2 regions of the Ancylomarina sp. YFZ004 genome follow, and region 2 is predicted to be linked to the other one. Evidence: riboswitches for the same ligand, from Rfam matches in the RefSeq annotation. Region 2 holds a riboswitch; the other holds the start of a gene.
What was found. Region 2 has a riboswitch for cobalamin ahead of ACXR6G_RS17650 (TonB-dependent receptor). Riboswitches for the same ligand answer to the same signal wherever they lie in the genome.
Positions count from the first base shown of each region.

Region 1: linked by a shared signal. The riboswitch ahead of ACXR6G_RS01775 (ABC transporter substrate-binding protein) and the one ahead of ACXR6G_RS17650 (TonB-dependent receptor) in region 2 are both predicted to bind cobalamin.

Region 1 is NZ_JBTCHQ010000001.1:427,476-443,112, forward strand. Features, by position in the region: gene ACXR6G_RS01745 (aspartate aminotransferase family protein) at 1-105, opposite strand, end outside; gene ACXR6G_RS01750 (LytR/AlgR family response regulator transcription factor) at 312-1,025, opposite strand; gene ACXR6G_RS01755 (TrmH family RNA methyltransferase) at 1,193-1,882, opposite strand; gene ACXR6G_RS01760 (HU family DNA-binding protein) at 2,013-2,285, opposite strand; gene ACXR6G_RS01765 (ABC transporter ATP-binding protein) at 2,684-3,703, opposite strand; gene ACXR6G_RS01770 (iron chelate uptake ABC transporter family permease subunit) at 3,759-4,799, opposite strand; gene ACXR6G_RS01775 (ABC transporter substrate-binding protein) at 4,841-6,022, opposite strand; cobalamin riboswitch at 6,103-6,312, opposite strand; gene ACXR6G_RS01780 (Arc family DNA-binding protein) at 6,432-6,623, opposite strand; gene ACXR6G_RS01785 (SPFH domain-containing protein) at 6,635-7,489, opposite strand; gene dnaA (chromosomal replication initiator protein DnaA) at 8,013-9,443, shown strand; gene ACXR6G_RS01795 (hypothetical protein) at 9,534-10,394, shown strand; gene ACXR6G_RS01800 (IMPACT family protein) at 10,430-11,041, shown strand; gene ACXR6G_RS01805 (3'-5' exonuclease) at 11,080-11,655, opposite strand; gene ACXR6G_RS01810 (ATP-binding protein) at 11,743-12,531, opposite strand; gene ACXR6G_RS01815 (DEAD/DEAH box helicase) at 12,675-13,997, shown strand; gene ACXR6G_RS01820 (hypothetical protein) at 14,117-15,235, opposite strand; gene ACXR6G_RS01825 (SusD/RagB family nutrient-binding outer membrane lipoprotein) at 15,250-15,637, opposite strand, start outside.
Region 2 is NZ_JBTCHQ010000014.1:1,422-17,058, reverse strand. Features, by position in the region: gene ACXR6G_RS17680 (histidine kinase) at 1-1,828, shown strand, start outside; gene ACXR6G_RS17675 (zinc-dependent metalloprotease) at 2,217-4,901, shown strand; gene ACXR6G_RS17670 (SusC/RagA family TonB-linked outer membrane protein) at 4,996-8,316, shown strand; gene ACXR6G_RS17665 (RagB/SusD family nutrient uptake outer membrane protein) at 8,327-9,667, shown strand; gene ACXR6G_RS17660 (LytR/AlgR family response regulator transcription factor) at 9,764-10,534, shown strand; gene ACXR6G_RS17655 (transglutaminase domain-containing protein) at 10,610-11,629, opposite strand; gene ACXR6G_RS17650 (TonB-dependent receptor) at 11,835-14,264, opposite strand; cobalamin riboswitch at 14,439-14,624, opposite strand; partial or broken gene hrpB (ATP-dependent helicase HrpB) at 14,861-15,637, shown strand, end outside.

The DNA of each region.
Region 1 (15,637 bases), on a different contig from region 2:
TGGGGTATACATGTATATACCTTCAGCTCTTTCAATCTCTAGTGAAATTGGATAATCTGAAGTCGTTGCTACGTGTTGTAGAAATAATTGTCGATTGGAAATCATAAACTTAAATTTAATAGACTACAAAAATCTTAAAAATTCCTGCCAAAAGAAAATGATAAGCTTAAAATTATCAGTATTACCCTTAAACAAAGGGTACGGATTATAAAACTAACTATAGTACTCGAATAATTTTCCATATAAAAATAGTCAGACACAAAAAAAGGGCTTGCCTTAGCAAACCCTTCAAATATTTTTTTTTAAAACTCTTAGCGAGTCATCAAATTGATATCTCCCATCAATTTCTCACGATACGATTTACCAATTGGAATTGACTTAGACCCTCCATCGGTTGTGATAACCACCGAATTATCCTCTATCAATTCAATTTTCTTTAAGTTCACAACATAAGAGCGATGAATTCTTGAGAATAGGTGAGAAGGCATCTTGTCTTCAATCGCCTTCATAGTAAAGTGGATTGTATACTTATCTGTAAAAGTATTTACAACCACATAATTCTCAAGAGCTTCTACCCAAAGAATATCATCATAGTGAAGTCTTACTAAAGTTGAATTACTCTTTATGAATATTTCATTTTTCTCAGGAGTAATCATCTCACTTCCATTCTTTTCAATACGAGTAGTCACCTTATTTACAGCCTTAAAAAATCGGCTATAAGAGATTGGCTTTAATAAATAATCTGACACATCATACTCAAATGCTTCTAATGCATATTGCTCTTTAGATGAAATGATAATAACTTGAGGTGTTGTGTTCAAACTATTCAAAAATTCCATACCAGTCATCTCAGGCATCTCAACATCAAGAAAAATCAAATCAATAGGATCATTTTTCTTAATATCATTAATAGCCTCAATTGCACTTGGGTAAGAAGCAATAAGTGTAAGATAATCTGTTCTATCAATATAACTTTCAACAACCTTTCTTGAAAGTTTATCGTCATCAATTACAACACAATTCATATGATCAAATTTATTATATCCATTTTAAAATAAAAACTTAAGAATTTACGAACACTTAAATTTCCGTGACCAAATTTAATAATCTTTTCGTGAACGACGAAAAAAAAGTCAACCTTAGTAGATAAACTTAACCAAATAATACGAGAAATTAAACAAATCAGTTCATTTTATTGTGATTCCAACGTTTTTTTAAAGCGATTAATCATATTTTCACTACTTTTAATTGATCTCTTATACCATTCCAATTTCAAATCTAACTTTTCATACTCAGTCAATTGCCAATCAACATTCGAACGACGAAGAGCTGATGCCAAATGATTTAGCACAAGCGAAGCAGATACAGATATATTAAAACTTTCAGTGAAACCATACATGGGTATTTTCACAAACTCATCAGCATGATCCATTACAACATCTGATAAGCCCGTAAGTTCAGTTCCAAAAAAGAAAGCTGATTTTCCTTTTGTAAGATCAAAATCAGGCAGCAAAACATCATTGGTGTGTGGTGTGGTCGCTACAATTCTATACCCTTCTTTCTTCAACCTATTAATTGCATCAAGGGTATTTTCTTCTTTTGAATTATACCTTTTCAAATCAATCCATTTTGATGAGCCCATTACAACTTCAGGATTAAGCTCATATTTATTTGAATTTTCAATCACATGCAAATCTTGTATTCCAAAACAATCACAAGACCGCATAACTGCACTTGCATTTTGTGGCTGGAATATATTTTCCAGAACAACAGTCACATATCTTGTTCGTTCGTTTATATTTTTCTCAATCAATTCAATTCTTTCTTCTTTCATAACTGTTTCCAGAAATTGAATCAAATCTTTTTTCTGTTCAAAATTCATATCTGCTTAAAAATTAAAAATAGCGATAATCGAAATTACCGCTATTCTAAATTCCGGTTATTCTCTAACCAAAATGATATAAAAAAAGGAGGTTAATAGATAACCTCCTTTAAAATTTCTTATTCTTTAATTATTGAATTACCTCAACAAGCTCAGAACCTGCTTTGAATTTAATAACTTTTTTAGCTGGAATATCAATTGGCTTACCAGTTTGAGGGTTTCTTCCAGTTCTAGCTTCACGAGTTGAAACAGAGAATGAACCAAATCCGATAAGAGCTACTCTATCTTCACCTTTAAGAGCTTCAGAAGTAGTTTCGATAAAAGCATCAAGAGCTTTTTTTGCATCAGCTTTAGTTAAACCGGCTTTGTTAGCCATTGCTTCAATTAATTGAGCCTTGTTCATAATTTATAAGTTTTTTGGGTTAATAAAAATGTTTTTTTATCTGAATCACACACAAATATAACGGTTTTATTAAGCTTTGCAAATTTCAGAGGACAAAAAAATCAATTTTTTATGATTTTAAAGTAGCAACATAATAATATACACACACCCTATATACACGGCATTATAGAGTAAAAAAACGTACATATTTTTCAAAAAACATCACATAAGTTAAATCCCATCAACTAAAAACGTTCCATGCCCAATATCAACAACACAGGCTTAATCGCTGATTATCAGACACAAGCACAAAGGAGCACCAACCTACACCCTTAATAACCACATAGATATTAAACTTAATACAACACCAAGGAGGCCATTCATAATAAAGCATTCAAAAAACGGCTTATTCTTAATCCTTACAAATTTGAACTTAGAGCAAGCAAGAGCTCTTGAATACTTTTGCAATTCGTAAGCTCACCATTATTGTGAATTTCCCATTCCATCCTATCCTCAATTAGATGAATAGAACAATTATCAGTTTTCTCACAAGTAACTTGATACCCCTCACGCGAAAGCGCTCTTTGTGTCCAAAACCCCATCACATCATTCCCTACCAGTTGTATTTTTTGCTTTTTCTGATAATTCATGATGAAATTCCCAGTTTTTCTATCAAAATTGAATGATTTATTCTTAAAAGTATCTTCAATACTACCTGAAAGAACCAAATCTTCAGGAACTCCAATTTTAAAATCATTATTCTTAGACATCAACCAAATAATATCAGCAGCTTGTAAGGCTAAATCAAGTTCGTGAGTTGATAAAAGGATAGCCTTATCAGTTTCTTTGGCTAGATTCCTTAATAAACGCATTATTTCAACTCGATTAGGCAAGTCTAAATGGGCTGTAGGTTCATCCAACATGATTAATGGGGTATCCTGAGCCAAAGCCTTAGCGATCATCACACGTTGTCGCTCACCATCACTCAACTGATTAATGAACTTATTTGCATATGCCCATAAGCCCACTTGCTCGAGAGCCCACTTAATCATAGCTTCATCCTTCTCTGACAAGCGTCCCATCCACGACGTATAAGGATGCCTCCCAAGAGATACAATGTGATAAACGGAAAGATTCCCCACTTCTAATCGTTCAGTTAAAACGATACTTAACAAACGAGCAATCTCTCCAAAGTTACGCTCACGTATAGGTACACCCTCAACCAAAGTTTTACCTTTTAAGGGCGCTTGCAAACCTGCAATAGTTCGCATTAAAGTCGATTTCCCAGAACCATTAGGTCCCAACAAACAAACCAACTCTCCTCTTCGAACAGTTAGATTAAGGTCAGATAAAAGACATAAATCCTCACTCCTCTTTTGCTTATAACCTATCGATAAGCCATCGGTTTCTAATATATCCTTACAGTAATTATCACTCACAATAATAATTTCTTAGTACACAATTCAAAACTATACCTTCACTTGAAATATTTCTTTAGGAAAAAGAAGCCTTTACACTCCTACTCCTTAAAATCACCCATATCACCACAGGACCACCAAACATGGCGGTTACTGAGTTTATTGGTAATGTCGTTTGGTTGCCTGGAACTTGTGATAGAATATCACAAATCAACATAAGAGCTGCACCTATAAGAACAACAGCAGGCAATAAAACCTTATGACTAGCGGTTCCAAAGATAGCTCGTGCCATATGTGGGACTGCAACACCTATAAAAGCAATAGGCCCTGTAAATGCCGTTAAAGTACCTGCAACAAGAGCAGTACTAATTATAACCCAAATTCGAGTTCTATTTACGGATATACCAACACCACGCGCATAATTTTCACCCAACAACAAGGCATCCAGCGGTTTTATCAACACAAAAGACATCAGTAAGCCTAAAACGACGACTGGTGCCATTAAATGCATCTCATTCCAAGTAACACCACTAAGACTTCCAAATGTCCACACAATAAAACTTTGCAGTTGCTCAGGATCACTAAAATACTGTAGGATATTCACAACGGCTCCAGTTATACTTCCAAACATGATACCAATAATCAATAATGAGACACTGTCTGAAATTCGAATAGAAGCCATTCCAATAATTACAAATATAATAGAGGCACCAGCAATAGCAGATACAACTAGAGCCCAACTACCAAGGAAACTATATATAGCTCCAAAAACACCTGGTAGTAAAACTGAGGCCATAACCATCAATGCAACTCCCAAACTAGCTCCAGAACTAATTCCTAAGACATATGGACCTGCCAAGGGGTTTCGAAATAGAGTTTGCATCATTAAGCCAGACACAGATAAACCAGCTCCTACAAGAATAGCAGTTATAGCCTTAGGTAATCTAAAATTTAAGATGATATAATTCCAAGATGTTTTAACATCCTCTCCCATTAAAATTGCCATAATTTTATCGGAAGGAATACTTACACTCCCAAGAATAAGATCGACAACTAAAAACAAGGCAATGAGGATAAAAAGACCTCCAAATAGTATGATTTTCGATTTATTTTGCATTTCTAAATTCAATTATTTTTTCTGTACAAATTCGCAACACCCTAGTCTAATTTCTTATAAAAGTAAAGTTCATGATCAGGAAATAATTTTGGATGTAAAACTTTAGCGACATCCTTCAACAATAGATCGGGACATATCACTCCTGACTCATAATAATCATTAGCTCCCTTTTCATTTGTTCGTTTAGTGACAGAATAAACTTGCCCATCTTTATAGGCTTGAAACAAGGTATATCTTTCATCTAAGGCTTTCATTTCTTTTAAACTTTGGCAATGTGCTGGACCAAACCAAATTTTAGAACCAGACTGTTTATCAAGCACGACTTCAAAACTTAAAGGAATACTCCCTTGTGTTGAGTCAGAAAACCAACAATATTCACCTTTCGCATCGCGTAATAATTGAGCTAAATAACTCTGTCCACCTGGCATATACCAAACCCCTTTATAATGGTAACCAGAAATAACATCTGGTTTATCTTCAACATCCTTAATTTTTGATTTAATATTAGAATACCTATTTTCTAGATCAGTAAATAAATCGTCGGCTTTTTGCTCCATATTAAAAAATGCGGCTATAAATTTTGACCACTCAGCACGTGCAAGTGGGCCACTCTCCATCCATTCAATATTAAAAGCAACTGGCAAACCTGCATTTATCAATTTCGTTTCATCATTGGATATTTTCATAAATCCTGCAACCATTACAAGCTCAGGAGATAAATCAACGATTCTTTCAAAATCGAGAGTTGCTGCATGTCCAACTCCAATAACATGACCACTTTCAACTCTTTTCGAAAGCTTTTTATTATAAACTTTATCAGGCAAGGACACGGCTACTATTTTATCTGCAACACCCAGAAAATTCAATATGCCTATTTGAGTACTCGAAAGAGCAGCAATACTTCTAACTGGCACTTCGATAATCTGACCATCGGATGGTAAACTGATACCATCTTTTTTTCCTCTAGGGATAAGATAATACTTCTGGAAAACTTGCCCTTTATTCCAAGGATCAAGTACAGACAGCTCCTTATATCCATCATGGATATCAATTTTAAAACCTTTAGCATGCTTGATATTTGATTCGAAATAGAAAGATGAATCAACAATTTCATTGGGAGTTTCCGTTTTGGAAATCGTTTTCTTGTTTGTAGATTTCCCACAAGATAGGACGAGGAATAAACTAAGTGCTAAACTTAGAAGCATTAATTGACGAATACCCATTACATAAAATTAGAATGGGAAGTAGAAAAGAAGATACAACCAAAAAGTCATAATCTCGTTACTCAACTCCCGAAGTTACGAATATAAAAAAACTAAAGGCAGGTCTTCTGGCTTATCCATTCAAACGCCTTCCCATTCACCTCAGATTTTTGAGATACTAATAGTGGCTTTATCATTTGAATATACAATTCGATCTAACGAACAGGACATACAGCTGCGGGAACAGCTCCGGTTTTAAACCGGATTCCCTTTTAATTCCCATTTAGGAAACCTATTTACCTGCAAAGCTATGCAATATTTATAAAAAAAAAGCAAAATGGTCATTCTCATTGAGTGTCATAAATTGAAAAGAAAACACCACTTGTCATAAAAAAAGTGATTGTTGACTTGCAACAACCACTTCAGTTCTTTAATCTTCGGGTTCATTGATTTCTTCAGAATCTGGAACTTCTTTCTTTATACGTCCAGACTCTTTTAGGGCTTTATTAATAATCCATTCAATTTGCCCATTAGAACTCCGAAATTCATCAGCAGCCCATTTCTCCAGTTTCTTGTAGATTTCTGGATTTAATCGCAAAACAAAGGATTTCTTTTTTGTCATATTTTAATTTCCTATTGATACAAGCTTCCCGCATTTATGACAGGTGTTACATCCTTGTCAGAACAAAGAACAACCATCAAACTACTCACCATTGTAGCTTTCTTTTCTTCATCAAGTTCAATTACATCTTTTTCTTTCAGTTGATCAAGAGCCATTTCAACCATACTTACAGCCCCTTCAACAATTTTAAATCTTGCTGCAACCACAGCAGTTGCTTGTTGACGACGTAACATTGCACCAGCAATTTCAGAAGCATAAGCCAAATAATTTATTCTTGCCTCCATAACTTCAATCCCTGCTATTTCCAATCTATCAGTAAGTTCTTTTTCAAGCAATTCACTCACGTCATTACCTCCGGAACGTAAAGTAACCTCAGCCATCTCATCTTCAAAATTATCGTAAGGATACGAACCAGCCATGTGTCTAATAGCTGCCTCTGATTGAATCGCTACGAAACTAGAGTAATCATTGACATCAAAACTTGCTTTGAAAGTATCCCTCACACGCCACACCAAGACAACACCTATCATAATAGGGTTACCAATCTTATCATTCACTTTAATGGGATCGCTATCAAGATTTCTTGCTCGCAAAGATACTTTTCTCTTCGCAAAAAATGGGTTAACCCAGAAAAAACCATTCGCTTTTATAGTTCCTTTATATTCTCCAAATAAAATTAAAACAACCGACTGATTCGGATTTACAACGACAAAGCCTGGCGTCATAAACACACCAATCAAAAGTGCAATCACAAAAGCGGGGTGATGAATAACAGCCAGCCCAAAAATTCCAATCAAAAGTGAAATCAGAACTAAAAAGATAATGAAATAGCCTGATAAAGGTGAAAAGTTTCTTTCCTGTTTCATATTTATAGTATTTTGATATTATTTTGATATCAAAGTTATGAAATATTTTTTAATTGAACAAGTCTTCGTTTTCGAAGAGACTAAAAGATTAGTGCTCAAATCATATCGAAAGTTTTTAATTATCAATAAAAACTAACGACTTCAACTAACAAATTATGTTTACACATAATTAAGGAAATTGTTATAAAGATTGAATGATTTGAACACAACATCTCATTAACAAAACACACCGTTTTGTTAATTACAAATTAAAAATTTTCTTATTTAAATTCATTAAACTTGGATTTACAAAAAACCCTACTAGTCAGGCACTTAAGCGCGTAAAAACACCTAAGTCCCTAGAGCACAATTGATTAATTTTTATTTATTTATTTTCATTCTCTAACAGCTGATGTTTCAAGGGATAAATCGTCTTTTTTAAAAGTCAAGTTTAATTTCATTTTTTTTACAGATTTTTTTTATCCAAATTTGCATGACCCAATAAAATCTAGCCATTAAAACGTCTTAAAATTCTGAACAAGAAATGAACGATAATTACTTCCAAATCTGGGAAAATTGCTTAGCCGTAATTAAGGATAATGTTTCGCCAATTAGCTATAGTACATGGTTTCAACCTATCGTACCATTAAAGTTGGAGAATGAAATTCTTACTTTACAGGTACCTAGCCATTTCTTCTACGAGTACCTGGAAGAGAAGTATATTGATCTACTTAGAAAGACTTTAAGAAAGGAACTTGGTTCTAATGCAAAATTAGAATACAATGTTGTGATGGAGAATAATCAGATGGCTAATATGAAGCCTCTATCTGTTGTCGTTCCTGGGAACAACCCAGCATACACAAAAAACAGACCCGTTAAGAATCCTTTTTCTCAAGAGGAACCTAGCATCAAGAATCCATTTATTATACCGGGTATTAAAAAATTGCAAATTGATTCTCAACTAAACCCTGATTATACTTTTTCTAATTTTATTGAAGGTGATTGCAACCGATTAGCTCGTTCTGCTGGTTGGGCCGTTTCTGAGAATCCTGGAGGAACAGCATTTAACCCACTTGTATTATATGGTGATTCTGGTTTAGGAAAAACTCACTTGGCTCAGTCAATAGGATTGAAAGCAAAAGAGATTCATCCTGAGAAAACAGTTCTATACGTAAGTTCACAAAAATTCCAAACTCAGTTTACTGAAGCTATTCGTAATAATAACAAGAACGATTTCCTTCATTTTTATCAAATGATCGACATCTTGATTATTGACGATATTCAGGAGTTAGCGGGTAAAGAAAAAACACAAAATACATTTTTCCATATTTTCAACCACTTACACCAATCAGGTAAGCAATTAATTTTGACTTCTGATAAGGCACCTATTGAATTGAAAGGTATGGAGAATCGCTTACTTTCTCGTTTTAAATGGGGATTGTCAGCTGATTTGCAAAACCCGGATTATGAAACAAGAGTTCGTATTTTGCAACAAAAAGCATATAAAGATGGTATCATTCTAGAGAATGATGTGATTGAATATATCGCAACACATGTCATCAACAATGTTCGTGAATTAGAAGGAGCTCTTATTTCACTTTTAGCTCAATCAACACTGAACAAAAAAGAATTAAATCTAGAATTGGCAATTGAAATTATCGATAAATTGGTAAAGAATACCAAGCGTGAAATTTCAATTGACTACATTCAAAAGATTGTTTGTGATCATTTCAATATGCCTATCGACCTGCTTCAAGCCAAGACTAGAAAGCGTGAAATTGTACAAGCTCGTCAAATTGCAATGTATTTTTCAAAGTCTATGACTAAGGCTTCTTTATCAACCATTGGTTCACAAATTGGAAAAAAAGATCATGCAACTGTTTTACATGCATGTAAAACAGTTAACAATCTAATAGATACAGACAGAGCGTTTAAAACTCAGATTGAAGAAATAAATAAAAAATTGAAAATGTAATTGCCTACAGGCCTTACAATTTTAAAATATACAGAGGAGCTGTTCTAAAAAGAGCAGCTCTTTTTTTTAAACAAAAAATAAAGATACAAGATGTTACTCATACTACTGGCGATACTATCCTCAACAGGAATCTTCATCTGTTTCAAAAGTTTTGAAAAATTCAATATTGAAATTCTTCCAGCAATAGTCATCAATTATATTATTGCTGGACTTATGAGTTATCTCCTATCTGATAAATCAATTTCATTGCAAGAACTTTCAGAACAAAATTGGATAGGGCTTGCCTTAGTGATTGGTTTACTATTTATTGTTGTTTTCTTCATTATTGGTAAATCATCTCAAAAAGCAGGAATTACGATAACGAGCCTAGCCAGCAAAATGTCTTTTATTATCCCTATTATGTTTTCGATCTTGTATTTTAAAGAATCGGTGAACATGATGATGTTTCTAGGCTTCTCACTTGCTATTGCATCGATCATATTAGCTGTGTACAAACCATCTAACAAGACAAGTAAAATCAAACATATTTGGTTACCAGTATCACTCTTTCTTGGAGCAGGACTTGTTGATACGTTGGTTAAATACTCTCAAGAAACTTTCTTAACCAATGGCGGATCAGAGTTATTCTCGCTGGTTCTTTTTGCTATTGCTGCATTAGCAGGTCTTCTTAGCTTGTATATCCAAAAAAGATCGTTGAAACAATTAGTTTCTATCAATACCCTAATTGGAGGCAGCATTTTAGGTATCGCTAACTTTGGGTCTTTGTATTATTTAATTGCAGCCCTCAACAATTCTGGATTTAAAAGCTCTGTTGTTTTTAGCATGGTTAATATTGGTATTGTCTCCTTATCGCTTATATTTGGACTTTTCATCTATAAGGAGAAAATTAGCAAGCTCAATTATATGGGGATAGCCTTATCTTTTATTGCCATCATTATTCTGGCTCAATAAATTTGCCCCACAAATCATATTTTAACTGTTGGATTATGCAAACAGATAGTTATAAAACCATACAAAATACATCGGAAGGGATTTATAAAGAAAAGGGAAGTAAATTTATTACTTATGCTTTTCCGGTGACTTGTGAAGAAGAAATAAAGGAAGAAATCGACAAGCTCAGGAAGAAATATTATGATGCTCGCCATCATTGCTATGCCTACATGCTTGGAGCCGATAAGAAGAACTTTAGAGCTAATGATGATGGTGAACCTTCATCCACTGCAGGAAAGCCGATATTGGGCCAAATATTATCATCTGATCTCACCAATATTTTAATTGTTGTCGTCCGTTATTTTGGGGGAACAAAACTGGGGGTTAGTGGTTTAATTCACGCGTATAAAGCAGCAGCTATAGATGCTATTTCGAATGCTGAAATCATTGAGAAAACAGTAAATGACATCTACGATATCCATTTTGACTATCTAGTTATGAATGATGTTATGAGAATTATAAAAGAAGAACAACCTCTTCAAATCGATCAAGATTTTAATCTCACATGTAGAATCACTCTTAGCATCAGACAAAGCGAAGTTGAGAAGATAATTGAACGCTTTAGTAAGATTGATAGTGTCAAATCAGATCACATCAGAACTGAATAAAAAAAATCCCACCTCAAATAAAGGTGGGACTCATATTTTTAATCGAAGAGGCTTACCGTATACGGAAATTCACCCATTTGATATAGTTTATAAACAATTTTAGCTTCGTGAATAGCATCATCTAAACCTCGATGAGCTTCAATATAGCCTGTATCTCCATAGAAATAATCCCAGGCTTCTTCAACCTTTGGCCATTTAAAACCTCTACGTCCATTAGGCGCAGGCAGTTTTACAATTGGAGTTGATAAATGCATCGGACAATCTAATTCCTTAATCTGAAAACCTCTATCCTTAAGGAATCCAAAATCAAAAGCTTTATTATAAGCTGTCACTCTAAATTGATCTAATAAATCTTGAATTTCTTCTTTCTGACTATCCAAGCTAGGTGCTTCCAGCACTTCCTCGAATCGAAGATCTGAATTCTGAAAAATCCATCCAAAACCTCCACGTGTATGTGATGAACTTAAACCATCTTCCTTAATCAGAGAATTGTAAACCGGCGTTACATCACCGGTATCCAAATCAAGCTTTACAATCCCAATTTCAACAATCTTGCCACCCTGATTCAAAAAACCAGTGGTTTCTATATCTAATACTAATATCTCTTTAGCCATACGAATAGTTTAATGTATAAAACCAAATATGTCCCTTTTTACATTGGGAAACTTTGAAGAATAAAAATAAGTGAATCAAATCAAAAATCAGATATCTAACTTAGTTTTTTTTGGAATAATAGGTAAATATTCAGTTTGAACATTACTCATCGATCGAAACATATTCGTTCTGATGCGCGAATCATCACCAGCAATCCGTTCAATCATCCTTGTTGTTTCCTTACGCTTGGTGACATCTTCGTGTGGGCAAAGTTCTTTTTCCAATACAAACTTGCGAATACGACTGTACTCACGCATCTCTGCATCTTTTAAGAGTATCAATGGACGTATTAGAATGATATTCCCTTGAAACATACTCAATTTAGCTGGCATGCTGCAGACTGCCCCTTGATACATCATGTTCATCAATAAGGTCTCGATGGCATCATCCATATGGTGTCCTAAGGCAAGCTTATTACATTTAAACTCATCAGTCATTTTAAAAAGTGTTGTTCTTCGATGCCAAGAACAACGGAAACATGCAGGCTTTTTGCTTGGACGCTCAAAATCCACATTTATATCTCGGTAAATTAAAGGCACATCCAACTTTTCACAAAAATACTTCAAGAAATCACGATCAACTTCGTAAGGTAATTCTAAAACATTAATATGAACTGCAACAACCTCAAAGTTCTGTTTCTTGAATTTACGCCTTAGGGCTAGAAGTTCTAATAAAGCAAGAGAGTCTTTTCCACCAGAAACACCAACCATAATTCGATCCCCCTCCTCTATCAATTCGAAATCACTAATGGCTTTACCCATTCTTTTAGCAACCTTGCGCTGAAAATAGATATCTTTCTTTTCCTGTTCTGTCTTTGGTTTTTTCACCGTCTCCATAATTCCATTCTTTAAGATTGCCAAAAATAAGAGAAAGATTCCAACCTATCGATTATCACTCCAATTTAAAATGAATTAGGATAATGCCTAGCTTAAATGAATGGGTATACCAATTATTAGGAAATTAGAATTACTTTTGCCGCATGCAAGAAAATAAGATTAACATACAGGAGATTTTAAGGAAATTAGGAATTGAAGCCTTAAAGCCAATGCAAGAGAAATGTATTGAAGCATGGACCAAAAATGATGATATCGTTCTTCTATCCCCTACTGGATCAGGAAAAACATTAGCATTTCTACTTCCTCTCCTTAATCAACTTGATGAAAATAAAAATGGCGTTCAGACTTTAATCTTAGCTCCATCTCGCGAACTTGCAATCCAAATAGAGTCAGTTTTTAAAAGTCTATCGACTCCTTTTAAAGTGAATTGTTGCTATGGCGGCCATGCCATGAAAATTGAGAAAAACAGTCTTTCTACGCCTCCCGCTGTTCTTATTGGAACACCTGGACGAATTGCCGACCATCTTCGTCGTGAAAATTTTTCACCAGATAGTATCAACACCATTATTTTAGATGAGTTTGACAAATCTCTGGAACTTGGTTTCCACAGAGAAATGGGGCAAATTATTGAACAATTAGAGTTTATCAAAAAAAGAATTCTAACATCAGCAACAAAAAGCGAGAGTATTCCAGAATTTACTGGAGTAACAAACCCCTTTGAGATTAATTATTTAGTTGATACTCCTAAAGAATCTCTTGTTGAGAAAATAGTTAGAGCTGATGGTAAAGATAAATTAGCCGCTCTTTTCAATTTAATTTGTCACAATGGCAACGAAGCCACATTGGTCTTCTGTAATCATCGTGATACTGTCGATAGAATCAGTGACCTTCTAAAGGATTCACATCTTCAACACGACACGTTTCATGGTGGCTTAAAACAAGACGATCGTGAAAAAGCTCTTATTAAATTCAGAAATGGATCTCACCAGATTCTAATTACAACAGATTTAGCATCCAGAGGGCTTGACATCCCTTCAATCAAACATGTGATACATTATCAGTTACCAACGACTGCAGATGCTTACACACACCGTAACGGTCGTACGGCACGAATGGATGCCTCAGGTAAATCTTATTTCATATTAGCAGATAGTGATTATCTTCCTGAGTTCATCAATCAGGACATTGAAGAAATGATTATTCCTGACAACCTTACATTACCCGAAGATCCTGAGTGGCTAACCATCTACATAGATGCAGGTAAAAAGGACAAGATTAACAAGATGGATATTGTAGGATTCTTCATGAAGCAAGGTCAACTTGAAAAAGATGAGTTGGGTAAAGTAGAAGTACTGGATCATGCTTCTTTTGTGGCTGTAAAACGTAAAATGGCTGAAAAGCTTTTGAGAATGCTAAAAAATGAGCGCATTAAGAAAAAGAAGGTAAAGATGGAAGTGAGTTACTAATCTAATCATCTTCAAAAGATATCGAAAATAACAAATCCCAAGCTTCAAATGAGGCTTGGGATTTGTTGTATAAAAAAAGAGTTGATCCGAAGATCAACTCTTTTATATATTAGTAATGATTACTTCTGTGCATCATATACTTCAATAGAACAATCGAATGAAAGAAAATCATCTTCGCCTTTTCTATTATCATTAGAACCAGTAACCTTAATAGTTCCATAATAATCTTTAGAATCGCGAACAGTCTTTACAATAAAACGATCACCCACTTTAGCGTCAGCAATTGTAGTAACTGTAGTAGCAACATCAAAAGCAGCTTTAAGAACAGGCAAATTCATTTCTACCTTAAGATCTGCATCAGTGATTAAGAAGATTTCAGTTCCATTAAGAGCATCAAAACCTTGCATTAACTGATCAAAATCATGTGTAAACTCAAGCATACACATAGTGCCATCAACAGGTACTGCCTTAGTTTCAACAAGGTCGAATCCAGGCTTAACCATGTCAATTTTAGAGCTAGTTGCTTCCTCCATTAAATATTCACTAACAGTAATAGAAGTTGTAACAGTATCAGTAAAAGTTCCAACTGTAGCTACTAACATCAAAGAGATCTCATCACCTTTTACATAGTCAGCACCTTTGAAACCCCAATTTAAATTGGCAGCATCATAATCCATTGACCATAGTTCAGTGTAATCAACATCATCATTTACTTTAATAGAAGCAGTAACAATAACACCACTTGCAGTTTCAGGAGAAACCTTATAAGTAAAGTTCTTAACTACATCAGACATCTCAAAAATTGGATCAGTCTCTTCTTCATCATCAACAGTAACAAAAGGATCTTTAATTGAAGAAGCAGAAACCATATCTATAGTTGTATACATTTCCTTTTCTTTTCCATCAACCATTGCATAAACATACAATCTAGAAGCATCATCAATTGCAGATAAATCTAAATCTGAACGGTTAAAAGTCGCAGTTACTTTGTTATTTGTTGCAGTACCTGTACCAATTTCATTTCCATCATAAACAAATCTAACTGCACCTACAGTTTTTGTTGTTGTTTGAAAATCAATAGTAGTCTCCAACTGAGTATCTAAAACTGTAAATGAAGACGCAGACAGATCTAGTTTTGCCGTATCATAGTAATTTAGTTCTTGATCGAAATCATCGCAAGATGCAAACGATACTGCCAGAAACATTACTAGAATATATTTTAAAATATTTTTTTTCATAGTTTTTATATTTTTTAGAATTTATCCCACCAAAGTTTAGTTGTAGCTTTATCACCACCAATAGCAGCAGAAGCAGCATCATAATTCGCCTCGTTCATTTCGTTCTCATCAAAAGGATAAGGGTAACGAGAAGGAATATCAGAATACTCCATTCCATGAGGCGTATTTAAAATTGGGAAATCTAAACGTCTCCATTCAGCCCAACCTTCAACACCTCGGTTGTACATTGCTAACCATTTCTGAGTACCAATTTTTTCTTTCCAATTACCAGCTGCAGTTGCATAAGCAACATTGGCTTGAGCTAGGTAAGCAGCTGCAGAAGCTTCAGTTCCACCATAATAAAGAATACTAGCAGTAACACCATTATTATAGTGCTCCTCAGCAGTTCCACCAACAGCATAA
Region 2 (15,637 bases):
CGTTGATTTGGCTATGTCTAAAGCTCAGAATAGTTTTCTGATTGTAAAAAAGGAATTAGATGAAAGCATTTTACGTACTCGACTATTAGCTGAATCAATTGAAGAGACAATTGACATGAATACTGAAGGTGCAGCTATAATGAATAAAGTTTTTATTGCAAAACTTAAACTAAGAAATGAAATTAATGCAGTTTGGTACATTCCTATTGATATTTTAATGGACTTACGGAAGGGATATTATTATCATGAGAATTCTTCTTCTTCTTTTCAATCAGGTATTGATAAAAAGCATTTGCTTATGGCTGGTCAACTATTAGATAGTAAAATAGAGACCATATCTGCTCCATATCGGGGGCCAAATAATCGTTTAATAAGCTCAATTCTAGTACCAGTAATACGTAATAATAATATTATTGGTGTATTAGGTGCTGATCTCGACTTGTATCGCTTTCAGCAACATTTTTACGACAATGAAGCTTTGGGTAGAGCTTATGTAAGTATTATTTCTGAGCAAGGATATTGTATTTCACATCCAGAACAAAGCCATATTGGAAAAAGTATCGATAGTCTTTATGATGCTGATGCTGATGTTATTCGTGAAGTTATGTCTAGCGGAAATAAAAATCACAATGAGGTACATTCTAATTTTCTTCAGGTTTTGGTCATTAGAGTCTATCAGCCGGTAAAAATAGGAGAGACTGACATCAACTGGGTAATTACGGTAAGTGTACCTTTATTTAATGTAGAAGAGGCCGTTCAAGAAGTCAGGAATTCAACAGCACTAATTGGTATTGTCTTGGCCTTCCTATTAATGATATTTCTTTATTATTCGCAACATAGATGGCTGTCTGAGTTTGAAGGGCGACAAAAAGCTGAAACGAAACATCGCAATATTTTAAATAAACTCTCATCAATTATGGAGAGTACCGATCAAATTAGAATTTTTTCGGTTGATCGGAAATGTCGCTATACAAGTTTCAATTCGGTGTATCAAAAGGATGCTTCTGATAATGAGGGGATGGAGATTGAAGTTGGAATGAGTGCCATAAATACCTATCATCATGATTTTGGAGATTTAATGAAGAAACATTTTGATCGAGCTCTGAGAGGTGAGCACTTTTTGACTGAATATAAAAGAAATAACAGACATTATCAGCAAGTGTTTAATGCCATTTTTGATGAAGAAGAAAAGGTAATTGGCTTTTCTAGTTTCCGATTTGATATTAGCGAAACGGTTGAGTTAAGAAAGCGTGCTCATCAGGAAGAAGAAGAGAAAGTGAAAGCTCAACTTAAAAACATTAAAAATCAGATTAACCCACATTTTTTATTCAATTCGTTGAATTCTTTATATGCCTTGGTTGAAACCGAGCCTAGATTGGCGCGTAAGTTTATACTCAAACTGTCGAAAGTCTATCGTTATCTTTTGGATCGAAATAACTCAAGTTTGGTCGATTTAAAACAGGAGCTTGATTTCATGAAGCACTATATTTTTCTTCAGAAGATTCGATTTGGGGATAATTTGAGTTTGGAATATGATATCCCCGAGAATTACATGACTTACAAACTGCCTTCAGTTAGTTTGCAATCTCTTGTTGAAAATGCGATTAAGCACAATATTGTGACTACAGAAAAACCTTTGCTTATATCAATGAGAATAGAGAATGATAGATTACTGGTTGAAAATAATTATCAATTACGTTCTGACTTTGCATCGTATTCTGGAACAGGCCTGAAAACTTTAAATGCCTTGTATTCATTTCTAGGTGATGAAAAAGCTGAGTATGGTGTAGAAGGAGAAAAGTTTGTTGTCAGATTACCTTTATTATAATATGACTCCGTTTAAGTATTAAATCATTCCTGCCTTTTCACAAAATTGATATCGCTTTGTTAAGATATTGATTAGCTCAACAGCGCTTGCAGATCGCTTGTTTAGTTTTTCCAGTGAATACTGTTTGTATGGAAATATATGGAATTAAGATGATGCGATTTTTGATTCAATCCCTCTTTCTTAGATTTCACTCTTCATTTTCCCTGATTCACTCCCTTCCTTTTTATTGCTTCTTATAAAAAAATCATATTTGTTTCAGATTCTCCTTAAGGGATCGGAAATATTTTTTTGGTTAGTAAATGGTTAGATCCTGCTGAGTGATTAATATCCAATAGTTAATTGCAAATAACTATTAGTATCATCCTTTGCAAAAGAACAAAAATACGGAATGAACTTAACACACACATTTAAAAAGAGTTTTTTAGTAGCACTGATGACGGCTTGTATTCTTGGAGGAATGCTAGAGCATACACAGGCTATTAATTTAAATCAACACCAGTCTGAAACAGGTATTTTTAAATTCTTAAAGAAAAAGAAGAAGAAAACCGGAAATAAGGATGTCAAGGATGCTGAAAAGAAAAAAACCGAATTAAAGAATTACGATGAAGTTATCACTACTGAAGCAATCAGTAAAAGTGGTGTGATCGATATTCATAGAGTAAAGAAAGATTATTACTTCGAATTAGATAAGAATCTAATGGGGCGCGATTTCTTGTTAGTGAATAAGATTTCAAAAGTCCCAACCGAAATTAATGAGTTAGGATTTAATAAAGGGATAAACTATCAAAATTTATTAATCAAATTCGAACTTGATACGATTCTTGAGAAGGTTTGGGTCAAAACATCTAAGGCATCATATTCTAGTAAAGAGGGTGACGCTATATCCAAATCAGTTGAGGATAACTACATGCCATCAATCCGAGAGTGTTTCGATTTAGCTTGTCTAAGTAAAGATTCTACTTCATATGTATTTAAGGTAAATAAGGTTTTTGATGGTTCAGAAAAGAGTTTGAACGATTTATTTGGAATCATAGGTATGCCAGGATCGGCTGTGAGTAAGCTGTCGAAAATAGATGAAGTGAAATCTTTCCCTGAAAATGCTATTGTAAAATCTTTATTGACAACAAAAGCAGAAGGAATTACGGTTTCAATTGAAGTGACAACGAATATCGTTTTATTGGATGAGAAGCCGATGAAACCAAGATTTGCAGATAAAAGAGTAGGTTTCTTTTCTACAAAACATTTCTATTTTAATGACGATCAGCAAGCACTTGAAAATCGCGAGTTGGTTAATAGATGGAGACTTGAGCCTAAAAAAGAAGATATTAAGAAGTATTTAGCTGGTGAGTTAGTTGAGCCACAGAAGCAGATTGTATATTATGTGGATCCTGCTACACCTGCACAATGGCGTCAAGCTATTAAGGATGGTATCAATGATTGGCAAATCGCTTTTGAGCAAGCTGGTTTTAAAAATGCCATCATTGCTAAAGATGCTCCAGTAAATGATCCCGATTTTGATGGTGACGATGTGCGTTATTCTATGGTAACCTACGCGGCATCAAGTCAGGCAAATGCAATGGGCCCTTCTGTTGTTGATCCTCGATCGGGTGAGATTATTGAAGCTGATATTATTTGGTGGCACAATGTGATGACTGCTCTACAATCGTGGATTCGAGTTCAAACTGGAATCATCGATCCTAGAGCGCGCGCAAATAAGTTCGAAGACGAACATATGGCACATGCGATTCGTTTTGTTTCATCACACGAAGTAGGGCATACCTTAGGTTTAATGCACAATATGGGAGCATCTTATGCATACCCAGTTGATTCTCTTCGATCAAAAACATATACGACTAAAATGGGAGGTACAGCACCTTCGATTATGGATTATGCTCGTTTTAATTACGTTGCGCAACCTGGAGATGGTGTTGAGAATATCACACCTCAAATTGGAATCTACGATATTTTCGCAATAGGTTGGGCATACAAATGGAATAATAAGAATAACCCTTGGGATGAATTGAATGATCAAAAGGCTATGATTCGCAAGCACGAAACTGATCCTTTATACCATTATGGTCCTCAGCAAGGTGGTAAGAATACAATTGACCCATCTGCACAAAGTGAAGATTTAGGTGATAACTCCATGCATGCTAGTCGTTATGGCTTGAAAAATCTTAAACGCATTGTTCCTCAGGTTGAAAGCTGGACTTATGAAGAAGGTCAGGATTATGAGAAAGCCGGGAAGATGATGATGGGTATTATTGGACAATGGTTTACTTATGCCAATCATGTGGTTACAAATGTGGGTGGTGTTTATCTTGATATGCCTGTATATGGTGAGCAAAAATCAGCTTACACACATGTTGAGAAAGCCAAGCAAAAAGATGCCATTAAATATTTACTTGATGACGTGATTGATATTCCTGAATGGTTGACTAAAGCTGATATCTACAATAAAACATATCCTATTAAGGAATCACCTATTGGGGATATTGAATATGCACCAACAACTTTATTCCGTGATCTGCATGCTCGAATTTTCTATTCGCTTTTGCAAAAAGAGCGCCTGTTGAGAATGCTTGAAAACGAAGCGAAGAATGGGGATAAGGCTTATACAGTTGCAAATATGATGAATGATTTGCATCAGGGTATTTTTAAGAAGACGATTAAAGGCTATAAGTTGAATGTGTTTGATCGTCAGAGTCAAAAGAATTTTATCGATGCCTTAATTATTACCCAGAATAAGTCCATGGCAAAAACAACGAAGAAAACTTTACAGTCGGCTTGTTCATGTTCTTTACATAAACACATGCCTGTATTGTGTGACTATTCGGTGAGTAATGACAAGATGTTTGAAGATGAAATTGAGTCAGATAATTCAAAGAACTTCCGTCGTAACGTGTTTTATTCTACAATGAATCGTGTTTCAGATGCTGTTTCGATGAAAAGAGGTGAACTTATGAAAATTAGAAGCCTGTTAAAGAAGCGATTGACGATAAAAGATGAGGCAACTCGTTACCATTATAATGATCTGATCATGAGGATTGAAGAAGCATTAAATATGAAATAATATTAAACTACATGATAGGTAGGGTGAAGTCATTCGCCCTACCTGTCTTTTTTACTTACAAAAACCACTATTTTTAACCTTTAAAAATTAAACTATGAAAAGACTGCTAACCTGGCTTTTGATCTGTTTACCTGCCATAGTTATGGCACAAGAGACGAAGCAAATAAAGGGGAGAGTACTCTCAGCAACCGACGGCGATGTGCTGATCGGTGCTTCGGTGTTTATTGACAGATCGACAATTGGGACCGAAACGGGAGTAAAAGGAGTGATTGAGAATATCACAATGGGAACGATTACAGATCTTGATGGTAATTTTGTGCTTGAAGTACCTACAGCATTAAAAACTATTTCTTGTAGCTTTTTGGGTTTCGAAACTCAGGTTGTTGATATCGCAGGAAAAGATTATGTGAAAATCAAGCTAAGTGACGCTAATAGTCAGTTAGGTGAGATTGTTGTGACAGGTTATCAGAAAATTGAAAAGCGCAAGTTGACATCTGCGGTTGTGAAAATTAATGCTGATAACATTCGCCAAGGTGGTATTGCTAATGTGGACCAAATGCTTGCTGGACAGTTAGCCGGTGTTACATCTGTAGCTGTAGCTGGTGGACCAGGTGCCCCTGCTAAAATTCGTATACGTGGTACTGCTTCTCTTAATGGAACACAAGATCCTCTTTGGGTATTGGATGGAATTCCTTTAGAAGGAAATGAAGTACCTGATTTTAATGATTCGGATAATATTGATCAGTTATACAATTCTTCTATTGGCGGATTAAATCCTCAGGATATTGCTGATATTACCGTTTTAAAAGATGCTGCTGCCACAGCTATTTATGGTGCACGTGCTGCCAATGGTGTCATTGTAATTACAACTAAAAAAGGTAAGCAAGGAAAAATGAGAGTTAATATCTCAAGCAATACCTCTTTTATTTCTCGACCAGATTTTAACAAGCTGAACCTGATGAATGCCAATGAAAAGGTTGATTTAGAAATGGCTTTGGCTGCTCGTAAAGATTATATCTTTAATGACAATAAAGGTGGCGTTTCTGAAATTCTTCATGCAAATAGCGATTGGTATAACTACCAGGATAATGGAATCTCGGGTATTAGTGCTGAGTCATTATCTGCCATTAATGCATTAAGATCTGTGGATGCTAATCTGGAAGATGAATTGTATCAATCAGCTGTAAATCAAGATCAGAGTTTAAGTATCTCTGGTGGAAATGAATTGGCTAATTATTATTTCTCATTTGGTTCTCACACCGAAAAAGGAACAACAATTGGTACCTCTCTAGAGCGTTACAATGTAACTCTAAAAACAGATTTCAACTTGAGAGATAACTTGAAGTTTGGTGTAAGTTTGTTTGCAAACAAACGTAAGAATAAAAGCTATTTAACGGGATCAAGTTTATTGACAAACCCATCTAACTATATTCGTTTAGCTAATCCATATTTGAAACTTCGTGATGATAATGGCGAGTATGTGTATAATAATGATGAAGAAGGAATCTGGAATATTGTAAACATTCCTTTTAATATTTTGGAAGAAAGAGAAGGAACGAGTCATATTCTTGATGGTAAAGGCTTAAATGCTATTTTTGATTTAGATTGGAAAATCAATTCAAACTTCAATTTCCGTTCTCAATATGGTATCCAGATTGACAAGACTAATACGACAAAGGAAGCCGATCAGGAAACCTTTTATGTAAGAAAAACACGTCAGTTGAGTGCTTATGAGCAAAACAGTAAGTTTTTTATTCCAGAGGGTGGTATTCTTAAAAACTGGGATGCTGAAAGTAACTCATATAATTTCAAAAACATGCTTGAATTCAAAACTCTGCTAAATGATAAGCATGAGATTGAAGTAATGGTAGGTAATGAATTGAGACAAACAGAATATACTCAGGTCTTCTCTGCTGCTTATGGCTGGAATGCTGCAAGTATGACTTCAAAGCCTATTGTATTTAGAGATGAGACTGATGCTAAGGCATTCCCACTTTTCAAGAAAGCATATAGAATGAACCGTTACGCTTCATTTTTTGCAACAGGTTCTTATACTTACGATAGACGTTATACATTTTTTGGTAGCGTTCGTTACGATGGTTCAGATTTATTCGGTGTTGATCCTAAATACAAGTACTTACCTCTTTATGCGGTTAGTGGATCATGGAATGTAAGCGAAGAATCATTTTTAGCTAATACAAATTGGTTGAGCAAACTAAAGCTTCGTGCTTCATATGGTTTGCAAGGAAATATCGATAAGAATAGTTCTCCTTATATTGTTGGTTCACCTACAGTTGTTTCGAATCTTCCAAACACATCTGAAAATGGAATTGATATTGCAGGTTTACCAAACGATAAGTTGAGATGGGAAAAAACATCGACATGGAATATTGGAGCTGATTTATCGGTTTTACGTCATGCAATTCGTATGAGTTTTGATTACTATCAACGTAAAGGTACTGATCTTATTAGTTCTCAATCTTTGGCTCACGAAACAGGTTTTAGTGCTATGTCTGTGAATTGGGCTGAAATGACTAATAAAGGATGGGAATTGAGTATTGCGACTCGTAATATCAAAACTGATAATTTCGAGTGGAACACAAATTTCAATATCTCGCATAATGAGAATAAAGTATTGAAAGAAAAGATTCCTGCAAATCAATTGTTACCATCAAGAGAAGGTTATTCTGCAAACTCTGTTTGGGTGATCAAAACAGCAGGTTTAGATGAAAATGGCTATCCTCAATTTAAGAAAAAAGGCAATACTGTTTCAGGAACTGAATACTTTGGTCTATTTGACGAATGGGCTGATTTTTATCCAAACTATAAAGCTGCATCTAACAAATCAGTTCAAGATGTAAGAGACTTATTTGAATACGCAGGAGATGCAGATCCAAAATATTCTGGTGGTATTATTAATAAATTTAAATATAAGAATATTGATTTAACCGTATCTGCAAACTTTAATTTGGGAATGCATCGTTTAGCGACTCCATCATACAGCATGACTGAATATGATAGAGGTCGAAATACGTCTAAAGTATTATTAGATGTTATCAATGGTAATAATAAAGGCTTACCAAACTTATTAGGCCCTACCTCTGCTGATGGTCAGTATTGGATGGAGCAGCAATGGTATGGTAATATTGATAATGCTGGAACTTATAATCATTTGGATACTTGGTTGAAAGAAGTTAATTATTTAAGAATTAGTAGCATCCGTTTAGGTTATACTTTATCTAAAGAGATGTTGAAGCGAGTAAAATTATCGAATGTTCGATTTAGCTTCGAAGCACGTAATCCTTTTGTTGTTTCAAATGGATATGATGGTTACTTTGATCCTGAGTCATATGGTAATATCTATGCTCAGCCTCAGCAAAAGTCCTTTACATTAGGTGTTAACTTAACTTTTTAAACGGTAAAAAATGAAAAAAATAAATATATACATAGCTCTTTTGCTGGCAGCATTTAGTTTTTCTGCCTGTGATAATTATTTGGATGTAAAACCCAATGATCGACTGATACCTACAACAGTAGATGATTTTCGTGATTTGTTGACAAGTGCTTATAATGGTATTCCTTCTGATAAAGCTAAAACAACATTTCGTTCTGATGAATTGAAGTTGGACGAATCAAAATATGATTTATCACCCGTACAGGATATTTTCTTGTGGAATGATGTCAATTACAAAACAAATACCTTACCATTCTCATGGAAAGCGTTCTATAAGATAATCATGTACACCAATCATATTATTGATGCAGGTGTAGATGCTACCGAAGGAACTGATGAAGAAGTTAATCAGATTGTCGCAGAGGCTTATTTGCTGAGAGCGTATATGCATTTCTCTTTAGTGAATCAATATGGGAAACCATACAATGTTGCTACATCTAAAACGGATAAAGGTGTACCTCTTTCATTAGTGATTGATACAGAAGCTGTTTATTTTCCAAATACTGTTGAAGAGGTTTATACTCAAGTTTTATCTGATATTGCAGAAGCTGATAAGCGCATCAATATAGATACTTACGAAGAAGGTTTAAATTATCGTTTTAGCCGAGTGGCGGCTTTTGCTTTCAAATCAAGAGTGTATTTATACATGGGAGATACTGAGAAATCAAGAGAAATGGCTTTGGAAGCTTTAAAACTGAAATCAGATTTACAGGATTTAGTTGCCGATAATTCATTAGCGCCTCATAAGTACAATTCGGTTGAGAGTATTTTAGCATTAGAAAAGGTGTTTACGGATGATGTAGGTAAGTCTTCTCTAGCTTCAGAAAAGCTAAAAGCGACTTATGTGAAAGAAAGTGACTTACGTTTTGATCTTTACTTTAAAGAAAAAGAAAATACTGCAGGTGAGTATACCATTGAAAAAGGATGGGAGACTGATTCAAAATGTACTTTTAGAACTTCGGAGTTATATCTGACTGTTGCAGAATCTGCTGCCAGATTAGATGATTTAGATCAGGCGAGAACTTACTTGAATAATCTAAAAGCAAAAAGATTAAAACCTGATTTTTATACAACAGAGGTTGCTCGTGTAGCTGCAATGAAGAAGGCTGAGTTGATTGATGAAATTATGACTGAACGTTTACGTGAGTTTGCTTTCGAAGGTCACCGTTGGTTCGATTTAAGAAGAACAACACAGCCAGAAATCACACATATTTTTAATGGCGAAACATCAACTTTAATTCAAGGCGATCCTCGTTATACACTGCCTTTTCCTCAAGATGCGATTATTAATAATCCTAACTTGTTGGACTAAATGTAAGAGGTTAATAAATATATCTGAATCAAAATGGGGCTTTCTATTATAGAAAGCCCCATTTCTTTTTAAATTTGTAGGCTAAATATATGAGCTATGATTAATGTTGCTATTGTAGAGGATGAGCGCCTTGCTGCTCGGGAGTTGGAAAAGAATTTATTGAGTTTGCGTCCAGGAGGAATAGATGTTAAAGTAAAACTTGAGAATGTTAGTCAGGCTGTAGTTTGGTTTTCTGAGAATCAGGTTGATCTTATCTTTATGGATGTGCATTTGGGTGATGGCAATAGTTTTTCAATATTTGAGCAAATAAAACTCAAAACGCCTGTTATATTTACAACGGCTTACGATCAGTATGCCATTCAGGCTTTTAAGCAATGCAGTATTGATTATTTATTGAAGCCTATAGATGAAGATGATCTAGAGCAGGCATTAGATAAATATGACGACATGTTTGCCAAGCCTAAATCACTGGATATTGAATCTTTGCAAAATTCTTTGCAATCTATTATAGGAGGGAATAAATATCAAGAGCGTTTCATGGTAAGTCGAGGTGAGCGTATTCTTTCTATGGATTTAGAGCAAGTATCCTATTTTATGGCTGATGGTAAAGCCTGTTATCTTTTTAGTAAAGATGGAACGCGTTACTTGTTCGATGGCACTTTGGCCAACCTTGAAAAGAAGTTAGATCCCAATACCTTTTTTCGTATCAACCGAAAATTTATCGTTAGTTATTCATGCATAATAGATATGGTCTATTACTCAAAAACTAGAATAAAGTTGAATCTCAAGCCAACTTGCGAAGAAGCTATGGATGCTATTGTCAGTCAGGACAAATGTGCCGAATTTAAGAGATGGTTGAATCAGTAAAAGTATACGTAACAGTCATTAAATAAAAAAGGCTGAGTTTCCCCAGCCTTTTCAAATTCATCTTAGTTATTCCCTTTAGATTTCTTTAAAGGAAAATGATTTAGTGTATGCGGTAGCTTTTCCATCACATTCTACAATAGGGTAGACAAAGAAGTTGACTGGACCTTTAGAATAAGCTTCCAATATTAAGTCACGACCTTGAGTCATTTCAACACGATTGGCATCTAAATTTCCATAATAGAATTCCGCTTTTTCAGGTGCTTTATCCGCTTCAGAAATATCTACTGGAAACCACTCATTGTTTTGATTGAAATCAGCCCAACAGTGGTACCCACCAATTTTTCCTTCTTGTCCTTCAGGAATTGAAAAGCCGATATGAAAACGTGAAGGCACTTTCATACTACGAGTTAAAGACATAAAATATGAATGGAAGTCAGTACAATTACCGACCGAAATATCACAAGCATAGTTTGAATTACCATTCCCAAAAGTAAACTCACCTGCAATTTTTGTCGTATTTAGATAAAGAGACACAACACTGTCTTTACTTATGCCTTCTTTAATACTTGTTGGTAAGCTGGCATAATAATGATCAGAAGGATTCTGAGCTTTTGGTTTGCCATAATACATCTCATTCAAAACAAAATCGTAAACTGATTTCATATTATCAGTAGAAAAGTGATTTGCATTTACAATTGAATCGAAGCGTTCTCCAATAGGAACCAATCTATTTGCTTTTAGGTATAGGTTTGGATCTGTATCTTTAAACTTAGCATTTGCTCTTTGCATTCGTTTCACAGTAAAATGAATGTTTATATCAGCAGTTTGAGCTAATCCATCTTTTAAATCAGCATAAAAGTAAGTATTACCATGCTGTTCCTCAGTTTTAATTTCATAAGGGATATCCGTATCAACAGAGAGCTTACTAATCGTTTGCACTTCATTCGATTGAGGTATAGGAATCCAAACTTTCATGTTTTTGCCAGAATTGGCTTGCAGGCTCACTTTATAATTGAATTCAAAATTTCTTTCTGGCACTTTACTGCAACTGCTTAATACGATTACAGCTATAAACAACATCCATCTCATCATCATCTTTTCTATTTTGTCTTAAATACCTTTTTTTTATAATCGTGCGAAAGTAGGCTAAAGCAATTGTTTCACAAAGTGATGAGTCTAATAAAAAGACTTTTTGCTCTTATTTATAAAGTGTAATGAGTGATTAAACGAAATTCCCCATCTCAAAGCAAGATGAGATGGGGAATAGTCCTGTTTTTTAATGTTTTTTAGCTGCAGAGTTTTAAAAGTTTCCAATTTTGATTCCGAAGAATATGCTTCGTGGTGAAATAGGTCCGTACACATAAGTCGCATCACGAGAATTACCATAATCAGCATCCTTTTGGAATGAATTAAATACGTTTTTAGCTCCTGCATTCAGTTCCAACTTCATATGATCTCCAAAATCAAAATGGTAGGTGATTTTGAATCCCAGATCGAAGAAATCATTTGTCTTGATAAGTGACTCATTGATTTCAATATTATTTTCGTTAACACCACCACCCAAGTGAACTAAGTGCATTGGACCTGTGTAAGTTCCATTAAAACTAAGATTTGTATGATGATTAAGTTTGGTGTTTAGCATGAAATATCCGTAGCTGTTGGGACTTCTTAGCATCTTATCAGTGTAAGTGTTTTCTCCCTGATTAATAGCTTTGTCATATTTTCCATTCTGAAAGGTTAGTCCCATTTGATAATTGATAAGTGCAGAAGGGACTAACTTAAATTCTAGATTGACACCTTTTATGTCAGCACCAGGTGCATTAATTCGGAGAGCAATCAGATCATCAGCATTGTTTGGGTTTTGTATGTAATCATTACGAAATGGCTTATTCAATTGATTGTAAAAACCTTCAACAAGAATATAAGACCTCCAGCTTTTCATCTTGAAATTCCAATCTGCTGATAAAAGAAAACTGTCGGATGTTTCTTCTTTGAGATCTTTAGCCATTTGATGTGTGATGGTTCTCGCAGTTGAGGCTTCGATATGTAAATCTTCGTCGAAAATTTGTGGCGCTCGGTAGCCTTTGGCATAACTAGTTCGAATATTGATTTGCTCAGATATTTTAAACTGGAAGTTAATTCTTGGACATATCACTAAATTAGTGTACTCCGAATTATCAGCATCATTGGTGATTTTATAGGCATCCATTCGTGCACCAAGAAGCAGGTTCATAAAACCCAGATCCCACTTACTCTGTAAATAACTCCCTATTGTATTCAGTTTTTGATCGGAGATAAGTGTGTTGGGAATCATTTTTGCCTCTTTATCATCGAAATAACCAAGCTTATTATCCTTAAGCGTATTGTAATTGTTCTCGATTCCTGCAACAATCTTAGCCGGAGCAAAAATTAGCTTATCCAAATCACCTGAATATTGAAAGCCGAATATGCTTGCGATATCGTCTGTCTTTCCAAAGGCAGAATAATCTGGAAGTGGTGTTCCTAATGCATTTCCATCCTTGTCTTCGAATTGCTGAGTGCCATAGTAGGTGCTTCTATCTGTTAATTGAGCTGATACAAAACTTGAAAACTTATGTTTTCTTGCTTGATCGAGATATAAATCCCAGGTAAGACCAGCAGAATGAATATCGTGTTCAACCTGCTCAGCTATTTCTGAATTAAAGGGCTGACGATCTAAATGGTCGCCACCACGGCGGTATTCATTCATAAAATGATACTCGGCAGAAAGTTTACTGCGATCAGAGAAGCGATGGTAAGCCTGCATGCCAGCACCTTTACTTCTAATCTCAACTAAGTTTGAAAAACCATCGCCATTGGCATCCCAAGCCTTACGATCTCGATTAATTCCGAATAAGAATAGACCTGTTTTTCGATCATCAGAAACGATTGACGAATTAAAATTTAGATTGAAATCGTTCGCTTGGTCATTGAGTCCGACTCCAATAATCCCGTTTTGGATGTTCACGCTAAAATTATTACTAATCGGGTCTTTGGTTATGACATTAATGGTACCCGCAATGGCATTACTCCCAAAAAGAGCAGAACCACCACCTCGAACAATCTCTATGCGTTGAATCATGGAAGTCGGAATATGTTCCAAGCCATAAACGCCTGCTAAGCCACTTATAACCTGACGACTATTTATTAGAATTTGAGAATAGTTTCCCTCCATACCGTTCATTCTAACTTGGTTGAACCCACAATTGTTGCAATTGTTTTCAACACGAATGCCTGGAGCAAAGGCAACTCCTTCAGCTAAAGAGCATGAACTTACCTGCTCTAAACTTTTTGCCGAGAGCATATTCACCACAACAGGTGAGTTTTTACGGCTCACCTTACTTCTATCAGCACTCACAACTATCTGGTCCAAACCAATAACATCTTCACTTAAAAGTATGTTTAATTCTAAAGTACTGCTGCAATCTATTTCAATCTGCTTGTTTATTGATTGATAGCCGATACAGGAAAAACATAAGGTATGTACACCGGGAGTTAGTTTATCTAAAGTAAAGTTACCTGTATTATCGGTTAGTGTTCCCTGACTGAATTTAGGAATTGTTACACTAACAAATGGGAGAGGATCTTTTGAAGATTCATCTGCCACATAGCCTTTGACTATGGCTTTGTGATCGTGTTTTTTAGAATAAGCGAAACTGTAGGCATTTATTGCTAGTAGAAGCAATAGTGTTGCGCATAATTTTTTCATCATTTTTGTTTTTTTGATTTAAAAAATATGCTCGTGAGAATGAAAGATGGTGTGTAAGATGGGCCCTTCTCAAATAAAAAACATCTATAAAACAGGATGCCTAATTATAGACACCTATTAAATTCAAATTCTTATTTTGTGAAATGTTACACATCAATTACCCTTTTCCCGGAGCAAAGTGATTATATGGCAATGGCAGGTCTTCTGACTTATCTCTATCAATTAACGCCTTCCCATTCCATTTGAGTTTGAAACAGTGGCATGTGTTAATGACTTAACGAGAATTACAGCTACGGGCACAGTTCCGGATTTACACCGGATTCCCTATTGAGCAAATTTGCACCAATTGCGCCGCAAAAGTAATTATTTTTATGAACTGAATTCGTAATCCCCCTTATTGTTATTTAAACCTAATACGAGTAGTGGAGGTGATGATAAAATGAAAATTTATACTTTTTTCAAAGACATCAATTTATTACTGCCTGTCTTAATTCTTTTGAGTCTATAATCAGGTATCCATTCGTGCTGTATTCTTTGTTGATACCTTTTTACTAAATTTGCAGCTCACGAGCATATTGACATTATTAAAGCTTTTCAACTTGACTTTCGACCCTTTCAAAATAGATTTACCTGTAAAAGAAATTATTACTGAAACCAGAGAACTTCTGGCAAATCAGAATACACTCATTATTTCAGCCCCTCCAGGAGCAGGGAAAAGTACTTTGTTGCCACTAGCCTTAATGGAAGAAACCTGGCTGAAAGGACAGAAGATTCTGATGTTGGAACCACGACGTTTGGCAGCTAAAAGTATCGCGATACGTATGGCTTCTCTTCTGGGAGAGGAAGTGGGACAGAGTATTGGTTACCGCATTCGTTTCGAAAAGCGCGTTTCAAAGGCCACACGTGTTGAGGTTCTGACAGAAGGGATTCTAACCCGAATGTTACAGTCCGATAATGCCCTTGAGGGGGTGGGTATGGTTATTTTCGATGAGATTCATGAGAGAAGTCTGCATGCCGATCTGGCTCTTGCTTTGTGTAGAGAAGCTCAGGATATCTTACGCCCTGATTTACGCATTATGCTGATGTCAGCTACTATCAATAGCACCGAATTGAGTGATCGGTTAAAAGCAAAGGTGATTGAAAGTCAGGGGCGACAGTATCCTGTTGATCTGATTTATACCGATGCTAGTGATGTGAGATTACTTCCTGAAATAACTGCTAATACGGTTGTTAGGGCAGTGAAGGAACAATCTGGCGATACGCTGGTCTTTTTACCAGGTGAGGGAGAAATCCGGAAATGTGAAGCCTTGCTCAAGGCACAGTTTTCTGATATCATGATCTATCCCTTATTTGGTATGCTGGCAGGTAATCAGCAG